2 regions of the Pseudomonas sp. GW822-FHT02E03 genome follow, and region 2 is predicted to be linked to the other one. Evidence: predicted binding sites of a transcription regulator. Region 2 holds the regulator's gene; the other holds the start of a gene.

Region 1 (7,024 bases), on a different contig from region 2:
ACCTGGGCGCGGCTGTGGACGATGGAGAGGGACATGGTCGTTCCTTGAGCTGACGAGGACCGCTTCCTGCGGTTTTTTGAAGGGTAGTCGTGGGCGGATGATTTAGCGTGGCGACGGAGTAACCAAACTTTCGCAGGATGTTGCTGGGGGAGCTGATTCCAGTCAGTTAAGCCGTAACGCAATCCGTAGCAGCTGGCGGAGCCTGCGTTCGACTGCGCAGCAGTCGTAAATTCAAGTTGTGCGGTCTGCCAGATGCACTGCGTGATCTGATTTCACGGCTGCTGCGCAGCCGAACGCAGCCTTCGGCAGCTGCTACAAAGGTTATGTCGCGGCCAGTATTTAGGCGTAATCAGCCATGGCAGCTAGTTTTTTGTAGGACCGGTCTTGGATAAATGAAGGACTTCGGTGAAAACTCACGAACGCACTTGTCGGATCGACGTGGCTGCTTATGATCACAGCTGATCGAGCCCTCAGGAGGGGAAATGAGTAATTCTGGAATGCGGCCGATTCACCCTGGCGAAATCCTTGAAAAGGAGTTTCTAGTGCCTCTGGGCATTACGGCGGCTGGGCTAGCTAGCTTGTTGAATGAAGGCGCGGGTGACGTGAGAGCCCTTGTGATGCAGGAGAGTGGTATCAGTCCTGAGCTCGCAAAGAAGCTCTCGCTCTACCTGAAAACCACGCCCGAGTTCTGGCTAAACCTGCAATCGACCTACGATCAGCGCAGAGCCGAAATCGAGCGTGGGTGAGCTTCGGGTAATTAAAAAGACTGCAGCACCCGCGAAGCACGCTTCCACCACGGCGCATTGACCGGACTTCGCGGTCGTTCCTCATTCGGCAGCAGCTGCGGAACGTCTTGCAGCCGAATCCACGGCTGGTTATTCCAGTGCAGCAAACTCAACGACATCTGCGGCCAATTCAGCAGGCTCAGAATCGGGCGTTCGGTTGAGGTGGGTTGTTGGGCGTCTCTGAGGGCTGGCACCACGTCGTGGGTCAGCCATTCGCGCAGGCCTCGGTATTCGGGGCAGTAGTGGTAAACCAGTAACGCGTAGACGCCGGATTCGCTGATCAGCAGTGTGTTTTCGATGGCTCCGTGGATGAGCATTTGTACGGTTTGGTGTTGGTCGGGATCGAGTTTGCGTAGCGCTCGTTCGTCGAGGAAGAGGCGGAGTAGGCGGCCGAGGTCTCGGGCGCTGAACCAGGGTTGGTTTTCCAGGAGGAGGGCGTGGAGGTGGAGTTTGTGGCGGGTGAAGATGTGGGGAATCAGATAAGCGTCATCGCTATTCATTGATACAGCTCCTTTTGCAAAAGGGGCTGCCGTCAATCGTCGCCAAACGATTGGGTGGCAGCTGTACGCGGGTTGGCGAACCGGAGCAAAAGGAACCCGGCAGACCCGAAGATCTCCCACGCACAACCGCCATGACTCGATGTGGCGGGAATAAGCCCGCCATCGGATGGTCGTCGTGCGCCTTAAGCTTCCGGGTCGCCAAACCCAGTGCTGAACATTCAGCATTGGGTTAGCTTAGGAACCGGGGCTTTGCGGCGCAATCGGACGGCGGTGGTTTTCTTGTAGGACTCAGCCTTGAATTAGCGCTGAATGATCGTTCCCACGCTCTGCGTGGGAATGCATCCCGTGACGCTCTGCGTCACATCTGGAGCGGAACGCGGAGCGTCCCTGGCGGCATTCCCACGCAGAGCGTGGGAACGATCAGTTACTCGGCGTCAGCAGGTGGATTGAGCTTCGCTTCCAGCTCCGCCACTTTCGCTTCAAGACTCTCGAGCCGTGCGCGGGTGCGTGCCAGTACGACCATCTGGCTGTCGAACTCTTCCCGGCTCACCAGATCCAGCTTGCTGAAGCCGCTCTGCAACAAAGCCTTGAACTGGCTTTCGATTTCGCTTTTTGGCAGTGGGGTGTCGCCGCTGAAGAGGCGGGAGGCGGTGCCGCTCAGGGCGTCGAGGAAGTCTTTGGGCGCGAGCATGGGAAATGTTCCTGTCAACAATGGCGGGCAGTGTATCACGCAGTGTCTATAGTCAATCTCGGCAGCAGCGATGCACGCTTTTCGCGCAGTCGAGTGGGCGGCCGCGCACTGTTGTTGTGCGTAACGGTTGCGTCAATCGGGCGAGAGGCTCTTCGGTAGCGGCCAAGGTATTGAAATCAATGGGTTTTGGATAGATGGCAAGCTTTCTGCTTAGTCGCTGGTGACCCATGCACTGATGCAGTCGCTGTGACGAATGCAGTGCGCCAAGCGGAACGGGGGAAGTTTCGTGCGGAGTGGTTAGCTGGCGTCGGACGGGCAGGTAAGGCCGAACGATGCGTTACAAAGCCAGGCACTGCGCTTAGACTTGAGTCGGGTTTGTTTTCCTGGGGCAAGTCCACCAATTCGGGAGAGAGTTTTCATGAAGCTAGTCACTGCCATCATCAAGCCGTTCAAACTGGACGACGTGCGCGAGTCGCTGTCCGAGATCGGCGTGCAGGGCATTACCGTTACTGAGGTCAAAGGCTTCGGTCGGCAGAAGGGTCACACCGAGCTGTATCGCGGCGCGGAGTACGTGGTCGATTTTCTGCCCAAGGTGAAGATCGATGTCGCCATTGACGACAAGGATCTGGACCGGGTTATCGAGGCGATAACCAAGGCCGCCAACACCGGCAAGATCGGTGACGGCAAGATCTTCGTGGTCAATCTGGAACAGGCGATTCGCATCCGTACCGGCGAAACCGATACCGACGCAATCTAAGCCGCCACAAACCCAACGCCCCAGGAGAAAACAATATGACTCTGCGTAAATTCGCAGGGCTAGGAGCCCTGTTGTCCCTCGTAATGCCCGGCCTGGCCATGGCGGCAGACGAAGTGGCGGCCCCAGTCCTCAATTCCGGCGATACCGCCTGGATGATGACCTCGACAGCCCTTGTGCTGTTCATGACCATTCCCGGTCTCGCGCTGTTCTACGGCGGCATGGTTCGCTCGAAAAACATTCTTTCCGTGATGATGCAGTGCTTCGCCATTACCGGTCTGATCAGCATTCTGTGGGTCATTTATGGCTACAGCATTGCGTTCGACACCACCGGCATGGAGCAGGGCGTCGTCAACTTCAACTCGTTCTTTGGCGGCATGGGCAAGGCGTTCCTCGCCGGTGTCACGCCTTCGAGCCTGACCGGTCCCGCGGCACTGTTCCCCGAGGCGGTCTTCATCACCTTCCAGATGACTTTCGCCATCATCACCCCCGCGTTGATCGTCGGTGCGTTCGCCGAGCGGATGAAGTTCTCCGCCATGCTGATCTTCATGGGCATCTGGTTCACCCTGGTTTATGCACCGATCGCGCACATGGTCTGGTCCGGTAACGGCGGCCTGATGTGGGACTGGGGCGTTCTCGACTTCGCCGGCGGCACCGTGGTGCACATCAACGCCGGTGTGGCCGGTCTGATTGCCTGCCTGGTGTTGGGCAAGCGTAAAGGTTTCCCGACCACCCCGATGGCTCCGCACAACCTCGGCTACACCCTGATGGGCGCCGCGATGCTGTGGTTCGGCTGGTTCGGCTTCAACGCCGGTTCCGCTGCCGCCGCCAACGGCACTGCCGGCATGGCGATGCTAGTCACCCAGATCGCCACCGCTGCTGCGGCGCTGGGCTGGATGTTTGCCGAGTGGATCACTCACGGCAAGCCAAGCGCACTGGGTATCGCCTCGGGTGTGGTGGCCGGTCTGGTTGCAATCACTCCGGCGGCAGGCACCGTGGGCCCGATGGGCGCTCTGGTGATCGGTCTGGCGGCGGGCGTGGTGTGCTTCTTCTGCGCCACCACCCTGAAACGCAAACTCGGTTATGACGATTCCCTGGATGCCTTCGGCGTGCATGGTATCGGCGGTATCCTCGGCGCAATCCTGACTGGCGTGTTCGCGGCACCGGCCCTTGGTGGCTTCGGCACCGTTACCGACATCGCTGCTCAAGTCTGGATTCAATGCAAAGGCGTGGGCTTCACGGTGATCTACACCGCGATCGTCACCTTTATCATCCTCAAGGTCCTGGACGCTGTCATGGGGCTGCGTATCACCGAGGAAGAAGAAGCTGTCGGCATCGATCTGGCGCTTCACAACGAACGCGGCTACAACTTGTAAGCACGCGCATGAAAAATTTGCCCGGCTTGCCGGGCATTTTTTTGTCTGGAATTTGTCAGTGAAGGAAGGGCTGAAAGGTTTTTTCTCACGCGTTCAGTCGCGTTTACGACGGGCGATTTTCTACGGCCAATGGCTTACACGATTGAAGGAATATTAGGGCCTTTGTTTTTTTCCAGAGCGCGCTAGAATGCGCCCCGAACGTGCGGAGAACTGTATGTGGCAACAGACTCTGATCACCTTGCGAGCACGGCCCCGAGGCTTTCATCTGGTAACGGACGAATTACTCGCTGGCTTGCCTGAACTCAAGGCGTGTCGGGTCGGTCTGTTGCATTTGTGGCTACAGCATACCTCGGCGTCGTTGACCATCAACGAGAACGCCGATCCGGCGGTACGTCGCGACTTCGAACGATTTTTCAATCGTCTGATCCCACAAGGAACAGACGGCTATGAGCATAACGACGAAGGCCTGGACGACCTCCCGGCGCACTTCAAGGCCAGCGTACTTGGCTGTCAGCTCAGTTTGCCGATCTCGGCAGGCCGACTGGCGTTGGGGACCTGGCAAGGTGTTTATCTGGGCGAGCACCGTGATCACGGCGGTGCCCGTAAAGTCCTCGCCACCGTGCACGGTGAAGGGGCATGAAAACCGCTGGTCACCAGTGGTGGTTGATTTTTTTCCGGCAGCCGTCGACAGACAGCAAAGCTGGGCTATAACTAATCTGCTTTTCGCAAGTCATGAGGTAGAACATGAGCGACGATGATCTGGAAAACGACGACCTCGAAGTAGGCGACGAAGACGAAACCGAAGAAGGCCTTGAAGCGGCGGCAGAAGACGTCGCTGAAGACGACAGCGGTGATGTGGCCGTTCCGACTGCCAAAGGCAAGGCCAAGGCTGCGGTATCGGTCGATGAGCTGCCGAGCGTCGAAGCCAAGAACAAGGAACGCGACGCCCTGGCCAAGGCCATGGAAGAGTTTCTTGCGCGGGGCGGCAAGGTGCAGGAAGTGGAGGCCAATGTGGTCGCCGATCCTCCCAAGAAGCCTGATAACAAGTACGGCAGCCGGCCTATCTAAGCGCCTGCTTCTTGCTTGCTGAAAAAGCCCGCCGTCGCTGCGGGCTTTTTCATGGGTGAAACAAAATCAAAAGATCGCAGCCTTCGGCAGCTCCTACATTATTGATGGTGTACACCTGTAGGAGCTGCCGAAGGCTGCGATCTTTTCGGGATCACCTCAAAACTAAACTGTATTCCACCGCGCCAACAACCCCGGCAATTCGTTCAGGCTACGAATCTCGGCATCCGGTGCCGTCTGTGCTTCCCATACCTTGCCCGCCGGGTTAAACCAGATTGCCCGCAACCCCGCCTGCTGAGCGCCGGCAATGTCATCGCCGGGATGGTCGCCAATATGCACCGCTGTTTCGGCGGTTGCCCCGCCACGCTGCAGCGCTTCATGAAACAGTCGCGCATCGGGCTTGGCGATGCCGATATCTTCGGCGCACAGGGCAAACTTGAAGTAATCCGCCAGCCCCAATCGACGCACATCGGCATTGCCGTTGGTCACCACGCCTAAGGCGTAATGCTTGGCCAGCGTCTCCAGCGTCGGCTCGACTTCAGGGAACACTTCGATCTGATGTCGTGCATGCAGAAACACTTCGAAACCCTGATCGGCCAGGTCGGATGCTTCGATATGTCCATAACCGGCTTCTTCCAGCGCATGGAACAACACCCGCCGACGCAGGGCACTGATGCGGTGCTTGAGGTTCGGTTCGCTGCTCAGCACGCGCTCGCGAATCGACCACAGGTGTTCCACCGGTACCGCGCCCAGGTTCGGTGCATGCTCGGTCAGCCATTCACGCAAAATGACTTCGGCGCTGGCGATCACCGGGGCGGTGTCCCACAGGGTGTCGTCGAGATCGAAGGTGATCAATTGGATGGTCATGAATCATCGCCTTTAATGCGTTTGGCCCGTGGATGGGCGCTGTCGTAGACCGTCGCCAGGTGCTGGAAGTCCAGGTGGGTATAGATCTGGGTGGTCTTGATGTCTGAGTGGCCGAGCAGTTCCTGCACCGCCCGCAAGTCCTGAGAGGACTCCAGCAAATGGCTGGCGAAGGAATGTCGCAACATGTGCGGGTGCAGGTTCTGCCCCAACTCGCGCTCACCGGCAGCCTTGACCCGTACCTGAATCGCCCGAGGGCCGAGGCGTCTTCCTTGCTGGCTGACAAACACTGCGTCGTCCGCCGGGTTGGTCATGGCCCGCAGTGGCAGCCACAGTTCCAGTGCTTCGCGAGCCTTTTTGCCCACTGGCAACAGTCGAGTCTTGCTGCCCTTGCCGAGCACCTGGACCATGCCGTCAGCCAGATCCAGCTGATCAAGGTTGAGCCCGGTCAGTTCGGAAAGGCGCAAGCCGGAGGAATAGAACAGTTCCAGAATCGCCTGATCCCGACGCGCGAGAAAATCATCCTCTACCGCACCCTCAAGCAGTTGCAGCGCGCGGTCAGTGTCGAGGGTTTTCGGCAGGCGGCGTTCGCCCTTGGGCGGCGCCAGGCCATTGGCCGGGTCGTGATCGCACAAGCCTTCGCGGTTTAGATAGTGATAGAGCCCGCGCACCGCCGACAGCAGGCGCGCCAGGCTGCGGGACGATTGGCCTTGGGCATGCAGGCGAGCGATCAGGCTGCGCAGGCGCTGGATGTCCAGCGCTGCCCAGCTGTCGATGTTCTGTTTGATGCACCAGCCCAGCACTTTGTCGAGGTCGCGGCGGTAGGCGTACAGCGTGTGAGGCGACACCTGCCGCTCACTGCGCAGGTGTTCGCAGTAAGCGTCCAGTTGTCGTTCCATGGTCAGCGTACCGAGCGCAGGGAGCTGTTGACCCGTGGCAGCACGCGCCCCATGACTTCGGCGATGTAACTCAAAAACAGCGTGCCCACC
Region 2 (7,024 bases):
CCCGAAATCATCCATTTAGAGAGGATTCGGTAACAAGGAATGACAAACCGCGACGAACTAGCGTGAGGGTTTTGATCATTACCGTTATAATCGCCGCCTTTTCATCAGGCTATTCGATTTCCGACATGAACCAATCCAGCGACCTGATTCAATCCGCACAACGTACCATCCGTTTGGAACTGGAAGCCGTACAAGGCTTGCTACCCCATATCAATGCGGATTTCGTACGTGCGTGCGAGATGATTCTGGCCAGCAAAGGCCGCGTAGTCGTGGTCGGCATGGGCAAATCGGGGCACATCGGCAACAAGATTGCCGCCACCCTGGCCAGCACCGGCACCACAGCGTTCTTCGTGCATCCGGCCGAGGCCAGCCATGGCGACATGGGCATGATCACCCGTGATGACATCATTCTGGCGCTGTCGAACTCCGGCTCCACCAACGAGATCGTCACCTTGCTGCCGCTGATCAAACGCCAGGGCATTCAAATGATCAGCCTGACCGGCAACCCCGAGTCGCCGCTGGCCAAGGCGGCGGAAGTCAACCTCAATGCAAGCGTTGAGCACGAAGCCTGCCCGCTGAACCTGGCGCCCACCTCGTCGACCACCGCAGCACTGGTCATGGGTGATGCTCTCGCCGTTGCGTTGCTTGAAGCTCGCGGCTTTACCGCTGAAGATTTCGCTTTTTCCCACCCGGGCGGCGCCCTTGGCCGCCGCTTGTTGCTGAAAGTGGAAAACGTCATGCATGCCGGCACCGAATTGCCGCAAGTGATGTGCGGTACGCTGCTCAAGGATGCCTTGATGGAAATGACCCGTAAGGGATTGGGCATGACCGTTGTACTGAGTACGGATGGAAAACTCGCCGGGATCTTCACCGACGGCGACCTGCGCCGCACGCTGGACCGCACCATCGATATCCACAGCACGACCATTGATGAAGTGATGACCGCCCACGGCAAGACCGCCCGCGCCGAGATGCTCGCCGCCGAGGCCCTGAAAATCATGGAAGACCACAAGATCAACGCACTGGTAGTGGTCGACAGCGAAGACCGTCCGGTCGGCGCCTTGAACATGCACGATTTGCTGCGTGCGGGAGTAATGTAATGAGCACGGACCTGCTGCAACGCGGCAAACAGATCAAACTGGCGGTGTTCGACGTCGATGGCGTGCTGACCGACGGGCGCCTGTACTTCCTCGAAGACGGTAGCGAATTCAAGACGTTCAACACCCTCGACGGCCAGGGCATCAAGATGTTGATGGCCGCAGGCGTGCAGACCGCTATCATCAGTGGCCGCAAGACCCCGGTGGTTGAACGGCGCGCGAAGAACCTCGGCATTCCGCACCTTTATCAGGGTCGCGAAGACAAACTGGTGGTGCTCGACGAACTTCTTGGCCAGCTCAACCTGAGCTATGAACAAGTGGCCTACCTGGGCGACGACCTGCCGGACCTGCCGGTGATTCGCCGCGTAGGCCTTGGCATGGCAGTGGCCAACGCCGCCAGTTTCGTGCGCGAACACGCCCACGGCATCACCCAGGCCCGCGGTGGCGAGGGGGCCGCTCGCGAATTCTGCGAATTGATCCTGCGCGCCCAGGGCCGCCTCGATGCGGCCAACGCCGCATACCTGTGAGCCCATCATGCTGAGCAAGAAAATTCGTAACATCCTGGTGTTCGGTTGCATCGCCGCGATTTTTGCAGCGGTCGGCTACTGGAACATCAGCCCGGAGCGTTTCCTCGACAAGCCGGTGGTGAAGGTCGATGAAACCGCGATCGACTATTACGCCATCAACGCCCACAGCGTGCAGTACTTGCCCGACGGCAAACTGCAATACGAGATGACGTCGGACAAGGTCGAACACGTGAAAGCGAGCGAGGTGACGTTGCTGACCAATCCGGACCTGAACATGTTCCGTGGCACCGAATTCCCCTGGCACGTCCAGAGCGAGCGCGGCGAAGTCAACCCGGACGGCACTCAGGTCGAGCTGATTGACTCGGTACGTATCACGCGTTTCGACGAAAAAAACCGTAAAACCCTGATTACCACCACCCGTATGACAGTGTTCCCGCAGCAGCAATATGCGCAGACCGATCAACCCGTTAGAATCGACGGCGCTGGCGGTGTATCGACAGGCAACGGAATGAAAGCGTACCTGAAAGAAAGCAGGATACACCTGCTATCGAACGTAAGAGGACAGTATGAGGCTCGTTAAAACTCTCCCTATTTTGCTCAGTCTGGGCGCAGCACTGGGAAGCGTGAGCGCCTGGGCTCTGCCGAACGATCAAGAGCAGCCTATCCGCATTCAGGCCGACGATGCCCAACTGGACGACAAGAACGGCGTTGCCACCTATAAGGGCGATGTGATCATCACCCAAGGCTCGATGAAGGTCACCGGCAATACCGTGACCATCACCCGCACCCCTACCGGCGACATCGACGTGGTGACTTCGGTGGGCAACCTCGCCTACTTCGAGCAACTGCAAACGGCGGGCGATACCAAGCCGGTCCAGGGCTACGGCGTAACTATCCAGTACCACGCCTCGCAAAACCGCGTAGTGCTGATCGATCGCGCCAAGGTCATCGATAAGGACAACAACGTCACCCAAGGCGAAAAAATCGTCTACGACACGGTCAAAAAGCTTGCGAGCGCCGGTCGCGCCACGGGTAACAAGGTCACCGAGGCACGCCCTCGCATCGACATGGTGATCCAGCCGAAGAAGAAAACCGACGAGCAAAAGGCCCAGTAATGGCAACTCTGAAAGCTCAGCATCTGGCCAAGAGCTACAAGAGCCGTCAGGTCGTGCGCGACGTCAGCCTGTCCATCGACAGCGGTCAGATCGTCGGCCTGCTTGGCCCTAACGGCGCCGGTAAAACCACCTGTTTCTATATGATTGTCGGCCTGGTACAGGCCGATCAAGGCCGCGTACTGATCGATGACCTGGACGTCAGCCACCAGCCGATGCACGGTCGTGCGAAGGCGGGCATCGGCTATCTTCCGCAAGAAGCGTCGATCTTCCGCAAACTGTCGGTGGCCGACAACATCATGGCCATCCTCGAGACCCGCAAGGAGCTCGATCAGGCCGGTCGTCGCCAAGAGCTGGAAAGTCTGCTGCAGGAATTTCACATCCATCACATCCGCGACAATCTCGGCATGAGCCTGTCCGGTGGTGAACGCCGCCGTGTGGAAATCGCCCGGGCACTGGCTACCAACCCGAAATTCATCCTCCTCGACGAACCTTTCGCCGGCGTGGACCCGATTTCGGTGGGTGACATCAAGCAGATCATCCATCACCTCAAGGCTAAAGGCATTGGCGTGCTGATCACGGACCACAACGTTCGTGAGACCCTGGATATCTGCGAAACCGCCTACATCGTCAACGATGGCCAACTGATTGCTGAAGGTGACTCCGCCACCATCCTCGCCAATGAACTGGTCAAGGAAGTGTATCTGGGCCACGAGTTCCGCCTGTAAGCACCTGAGGTGCCCGGGTCGTCGAAGGGGCGCTCGTTTCAATAAAAAATCAATAACTTTTTATTGTTACAGCGCTCTAGGCAAACACTTCAGTTTCGGGCATATAATTTGCTTATGTTTGGCGCTTCGGCGCCCTGTAGTGGATGGCGCATGTGCGCCGGCGAATAAGGTGTTAAGCCCCTGCCATGAAACCATCGCTAGTCTTGAGAATGGGCCAGCAGCTGACGATGACACCGCAGCTGCAACAGGCCATCCGCCTGCTCCAATTGTCGACCCTGGACCTGCAACAGGAAATCCAGGAGGCTCTGGAGTCCAATCCGATGCTCGAACGCCAGGAAGAAGGCGACGACTTCGATAACGCCGACCCCTTGGCCGATAGCGCCGAACAGAAACCCAACGCCGACATTCAGGAACCCTCCTACCAGGAAACCGCCCCGACGGTGGATAACCTTGAGGAAGGCGACTGGAACGAGCGCATCCCCAACGAATTGCCCGTCGACACAGCCTGGGAGGATGTCTACCAGACCAGCGCCAGCAGCCTGCCTAGCAACGATGACGATGAGTGGGATTTCACCACCCGCACATCGGTCGGTGAAAGCCTGCAAAGCCATTTGCTCTGGCAACTGAACCTGGCACCGATGTCCGACACCGATCGCCTGATCGCCGTAACCCTGATCGACTGCATCAACAATCAGGGCTACCTGGACGAAACCCTCGAGGAAATCCTCGAAGCGTTCGACCCGGAACTGGACATCGAACTGGACGAAATCGAAGCCGTCCTGCACCGCATCCAGCAATTCGAACCCGCTGGCATCGGCGCCCGCAACCTCGGTGAATGCCTGCTACTGCAACTGCGCCAGTTGTCCGCCAAGACCCCTTGGCTGGCCGAAGCCAAGCGCCTGGTCACCGATTACATCGACCTGCTCGGCAGCCGCGATTACAGCCAGCTGATGCGCCGCATGAAGCTCAAGGAAGATGAGCTGCGCCAGGTCATCGAATTGGTCCAGAGCCTCAACCCACGCCCGGGTTCACAAATCGAGTCCACCGAAGCCGAATACGTCGTTCCCGACGTGATCGTGCGCAAGGACAACGAGCGCTGGCTGGTGGAGCTGAACCAGGAATCAGTGCCACGCCTGCGGGTCAATGCCCAATATGCCGGTTTCGTGCGCCGCGCCGATACCAGCGCTGACAACACCTTCATGCGTAATCAGCTGCAGGAGGCTCGCTGGTTCATCAAGAGCCTGCAAAGCCGCAATGAAACCCTGATGAAAGTCGCCACCCAGATCGTCGAGCATCAACGCGGCTTTCTCGAATACGGTGACGAAGCCATGAAGCCGTTGGTGCTGCATGACATTGCCGAAGCAGTCGGCATGCATGAATCGACGATTTCACGGGTAACCACGCAAAAATTCATGCATACCCCACGGGGCATCTATGAACTGAAATACTTTTTTTCCAGCCACGTCAGTACCTCTGAAGGCGGTGAATGCTCGTCCACGGCGATCCGCGCGATCATCAAAAAACTGGTTGCCGCGGAAAATCAGAAAAAGCCGTTGAGTGACAGCAAGATCGCTGGTTTACTGGAGGCACAAGGCATTCAGGTAGCCCGTCGCACCGTCGCCAAGTACCGCGAATCCCTGGGGATCGCGCCTTCCAGCGAACGGAAGCGGTTGATGTAGCCGCCGGGCTCGCCACAGCGTTCCAGTGGCAGGCATTTCTGCCTGCCGCTTTATGCACTGGCAACGAAGGAGAAGCTGTATGCAAGTCAACATCAGTGGACACCAACTGGAAGTGACCGAACCCCTGCGCACCTACATCGGCGAAAAACTCGACCGATTAGAGAGGCATTTCGACAAGATCACCAATGTGCAAGTCACGATGAACGTCGAAAAACTGCTGCAGAAGATCGAAGCCACGCTGCATATTCCCGGCGGAGAAGTGGTCGCCAATGCCGAGCATACGGACATGTATGCCGCCATCGACCTGCTGACCGACAAGCTGGATCGCCAACTTAAAAAGCATAAGGAAAAGACCCAGAGCCTCCTCCAGGGCGCGACCGGTCGTTAACACCCCCAATCCATGATCCGACTAGAAACCATCCTGACCCCCGGCCGTTCCCAAGTGAACGCGCCGGGTGGCAGTAAAAAGAAAGCCCTCGAGCAAATTGCCAACCTTATCCACCGCGAAGTACCGGATCTGGAAATGCAGGACGTCTTCGAGGCCTTGATTGCCCGTGAGAAACTCGGTTCTACCGGTTTCGGCAACGGCATCGCCATCCCCCACTGCCGGCTCAAAGGCTGCACCTCGCCAATCAGTGCGCTGCTGCACCTGGAAGCCCCTATCGATTTCGATGCCATCGACGGTGCCCCGGTTGACTTGCTGTTTGTGCTGCTGGTCCCGGAAGCCGCCACCGATGCACACCTGGAATTGCTGCGCCAGATTGCCAGCATGCTGGATCGCAAGGAAGTGCGTGAAAAACTGCGCAGCGCCCCGAGCAACGAAGCCTTGTATCAGGTTGTCCTGGACGAGCAGAACGGTCACTAATCATGCGCCTGATCATCGTCAGTGGCCGCTCCGGCTCAGGTAAAAGTACCGCCCTCGATGTGCTCGAGGACAACGGCTACTACTGCATCGACAACCTGCCTGCCGGCTTGCTGCCGGAGCTGGCCGAACGTGCGCTGATTCACACCGAACTGGCACAACCGCTGGTGGCCGTGTCCATCGATGCGCGCAACCTGCCGAGCCATCTGTCACGGTTCCCCGAATTGCTGGAAGAGGTCCGCAGCCGGCATATCCAGTGCGATGTGCTGTATCTGGACGCTGACGAAGAAACCTTGCTCAAGCGCTTTTCGGAAACTCGCCGTCGTCACCCGTTGAGCAGCGCCAATCGTTCGCTGGCGGAGGCGATAGAGGACGAAACCAATCTGCTGGGGCCTATCGCCGATTTGGCTGACCTCAAAGTCAATACCACCAATCTGAACCTGTATCAGCTACGCGATACCATCAAGCTGCGCCTGCTGAATCAGCCGGAGCCCGGCACTGCGTTCCTGGTGGAATCTTTCGGGTTCAAGCGTGGCATGCCGGTGGACGCCGATCTGGTGTTCGACGTGCGCTGCCTGCCCAACCCTTACTGGAAGCCGGAGCTACGGGCACAGTCCGGGCTCGATCAACCGGTGGCCGAGTACCTGGCGGCACAGCCGGACGTCGAAGAGATGTTCCAGGACATTTCCTCATACTTGCTCAAATGGCTACCCCGCTTTGCTGCCAGCAATCGCGCCTATGTCACCATTGCCATTGGCTGCACTGGCGGGCATCACCGCTCTGTCTACCTGACCGAACGTCTGGGTCAGGTCCTGCAAAAAAACCTGAAGAACGTCCAGGTCCGCCACCGCGACCTCAGCTAAAGGATTCACATCGCGATGCCTGCTCTGGAAATCGAAATCATCAACAAGCTGGGCCTGCATGCCCGCGCGTCTGCAAAATTCGTTGGGGTAGCGGGTCAGTATCCTTGCCAGATCAGGGTTGGCCGTACACCGGAATCAATGATCGACGGCAAAAGC

The links. The regulator sigma-54, encoded in region 2, starts transcription at its own class of promoters, with help from an activator protein. The targets are predictions, from matches to a motif close to ANTGGCATNNANNTTGCTNT.
Region 1: glnK (P-II family nitrogen regulator) is a predicted target of sigma-54. The motif match lies at 2,170-2,189, and genes of this name have one in related genera.

What each region holds. Positions count from the first base shown of each region.
Region 1 covers NZ_JBXAOA010000002.1:115,584-122,607, reverse strand. Annotated here, with positions in the region: gene AC1RQB_RS02455 (YifB family Mg chelatase-like AAA ATPase) at 1-35, opposite strand, end outside; gene AC1RQB_RS02450 (HigA family addiction module antitoxin) at 483-746, shown strand; gene AC1RQB_RS02445 (BRO-N domain-containing protein) at 758-1,285, opposite strand; gene AC1RQB_RS02440 (accessory factor UbiK family protein) at 1,710-1,976, opposite strand; gene glnK (P-II family nitrogen regulator) at 2,395-2,733, shown strand; gene AC1RQB_RS02430 (ammonium transporter) at 2,769-4,106, shown strand; gene AC1RQB_RS02425 (secondary thiamine-phosphate synthase enzyme YjbQ) at 4,321-4,746, shown strand; gene sutA (dormancy-specific transcriptional regulator SutA) at 4,851-5,174, shown strand; gene AC1RQB_RS02415 (HAD family hydrolase) at 5,337-6,038, opposite strand; gene xerC (tyrosine recombinase XerC) at 6,035-6,934, opposite strand; gene AC1RQB_RS02405 (DUF484 family protein) at 6,937-7,024, opposite strand, start outside.
Region 2 covers NZ_JBXAOA010000004.1:49,867-56,890, forward strand. Annotated here, with positions in the region: gene AC1RQB_RS04485 (KpsF/GutQ family sugar-phosphate isomerase) at 126-1,100, shown strand; gene AC1RQB_RS04490 (KdsC family phosphatase) at 1,100-1,624, shown strand; gene lptC (LPS export ABC transporter periplasmic protein LptC) at 1,632-2,204, shown strand; gene lptA (lipopolysaccharide transport periplasmic protein LptA) at 2,191-2,739, shown strand; gene lptB (LPS export ABC transporter ATP-binding protein) at 2,739-3,464, shown strand; gene AC1RQB_RS04510 (RNA polymerase factor sigma-54) at 3,650-5,143, shown strand; gene hpf (ribosome hibernation-promoting factor, HPF/YfiA family) at 5,223-5,531, shown strand; gene ptsN (PTS IIA-like nitrogen regulatory protein PtsN) at 5,544-6,008, shown strand; gene rapZ (RNase adapter RapZ) at 6,011-6,868, shown strand; gene AC1RQB_RS04530 (HPr family phosphocarrier protein) at 6,884-7,024, shown strand, end outside.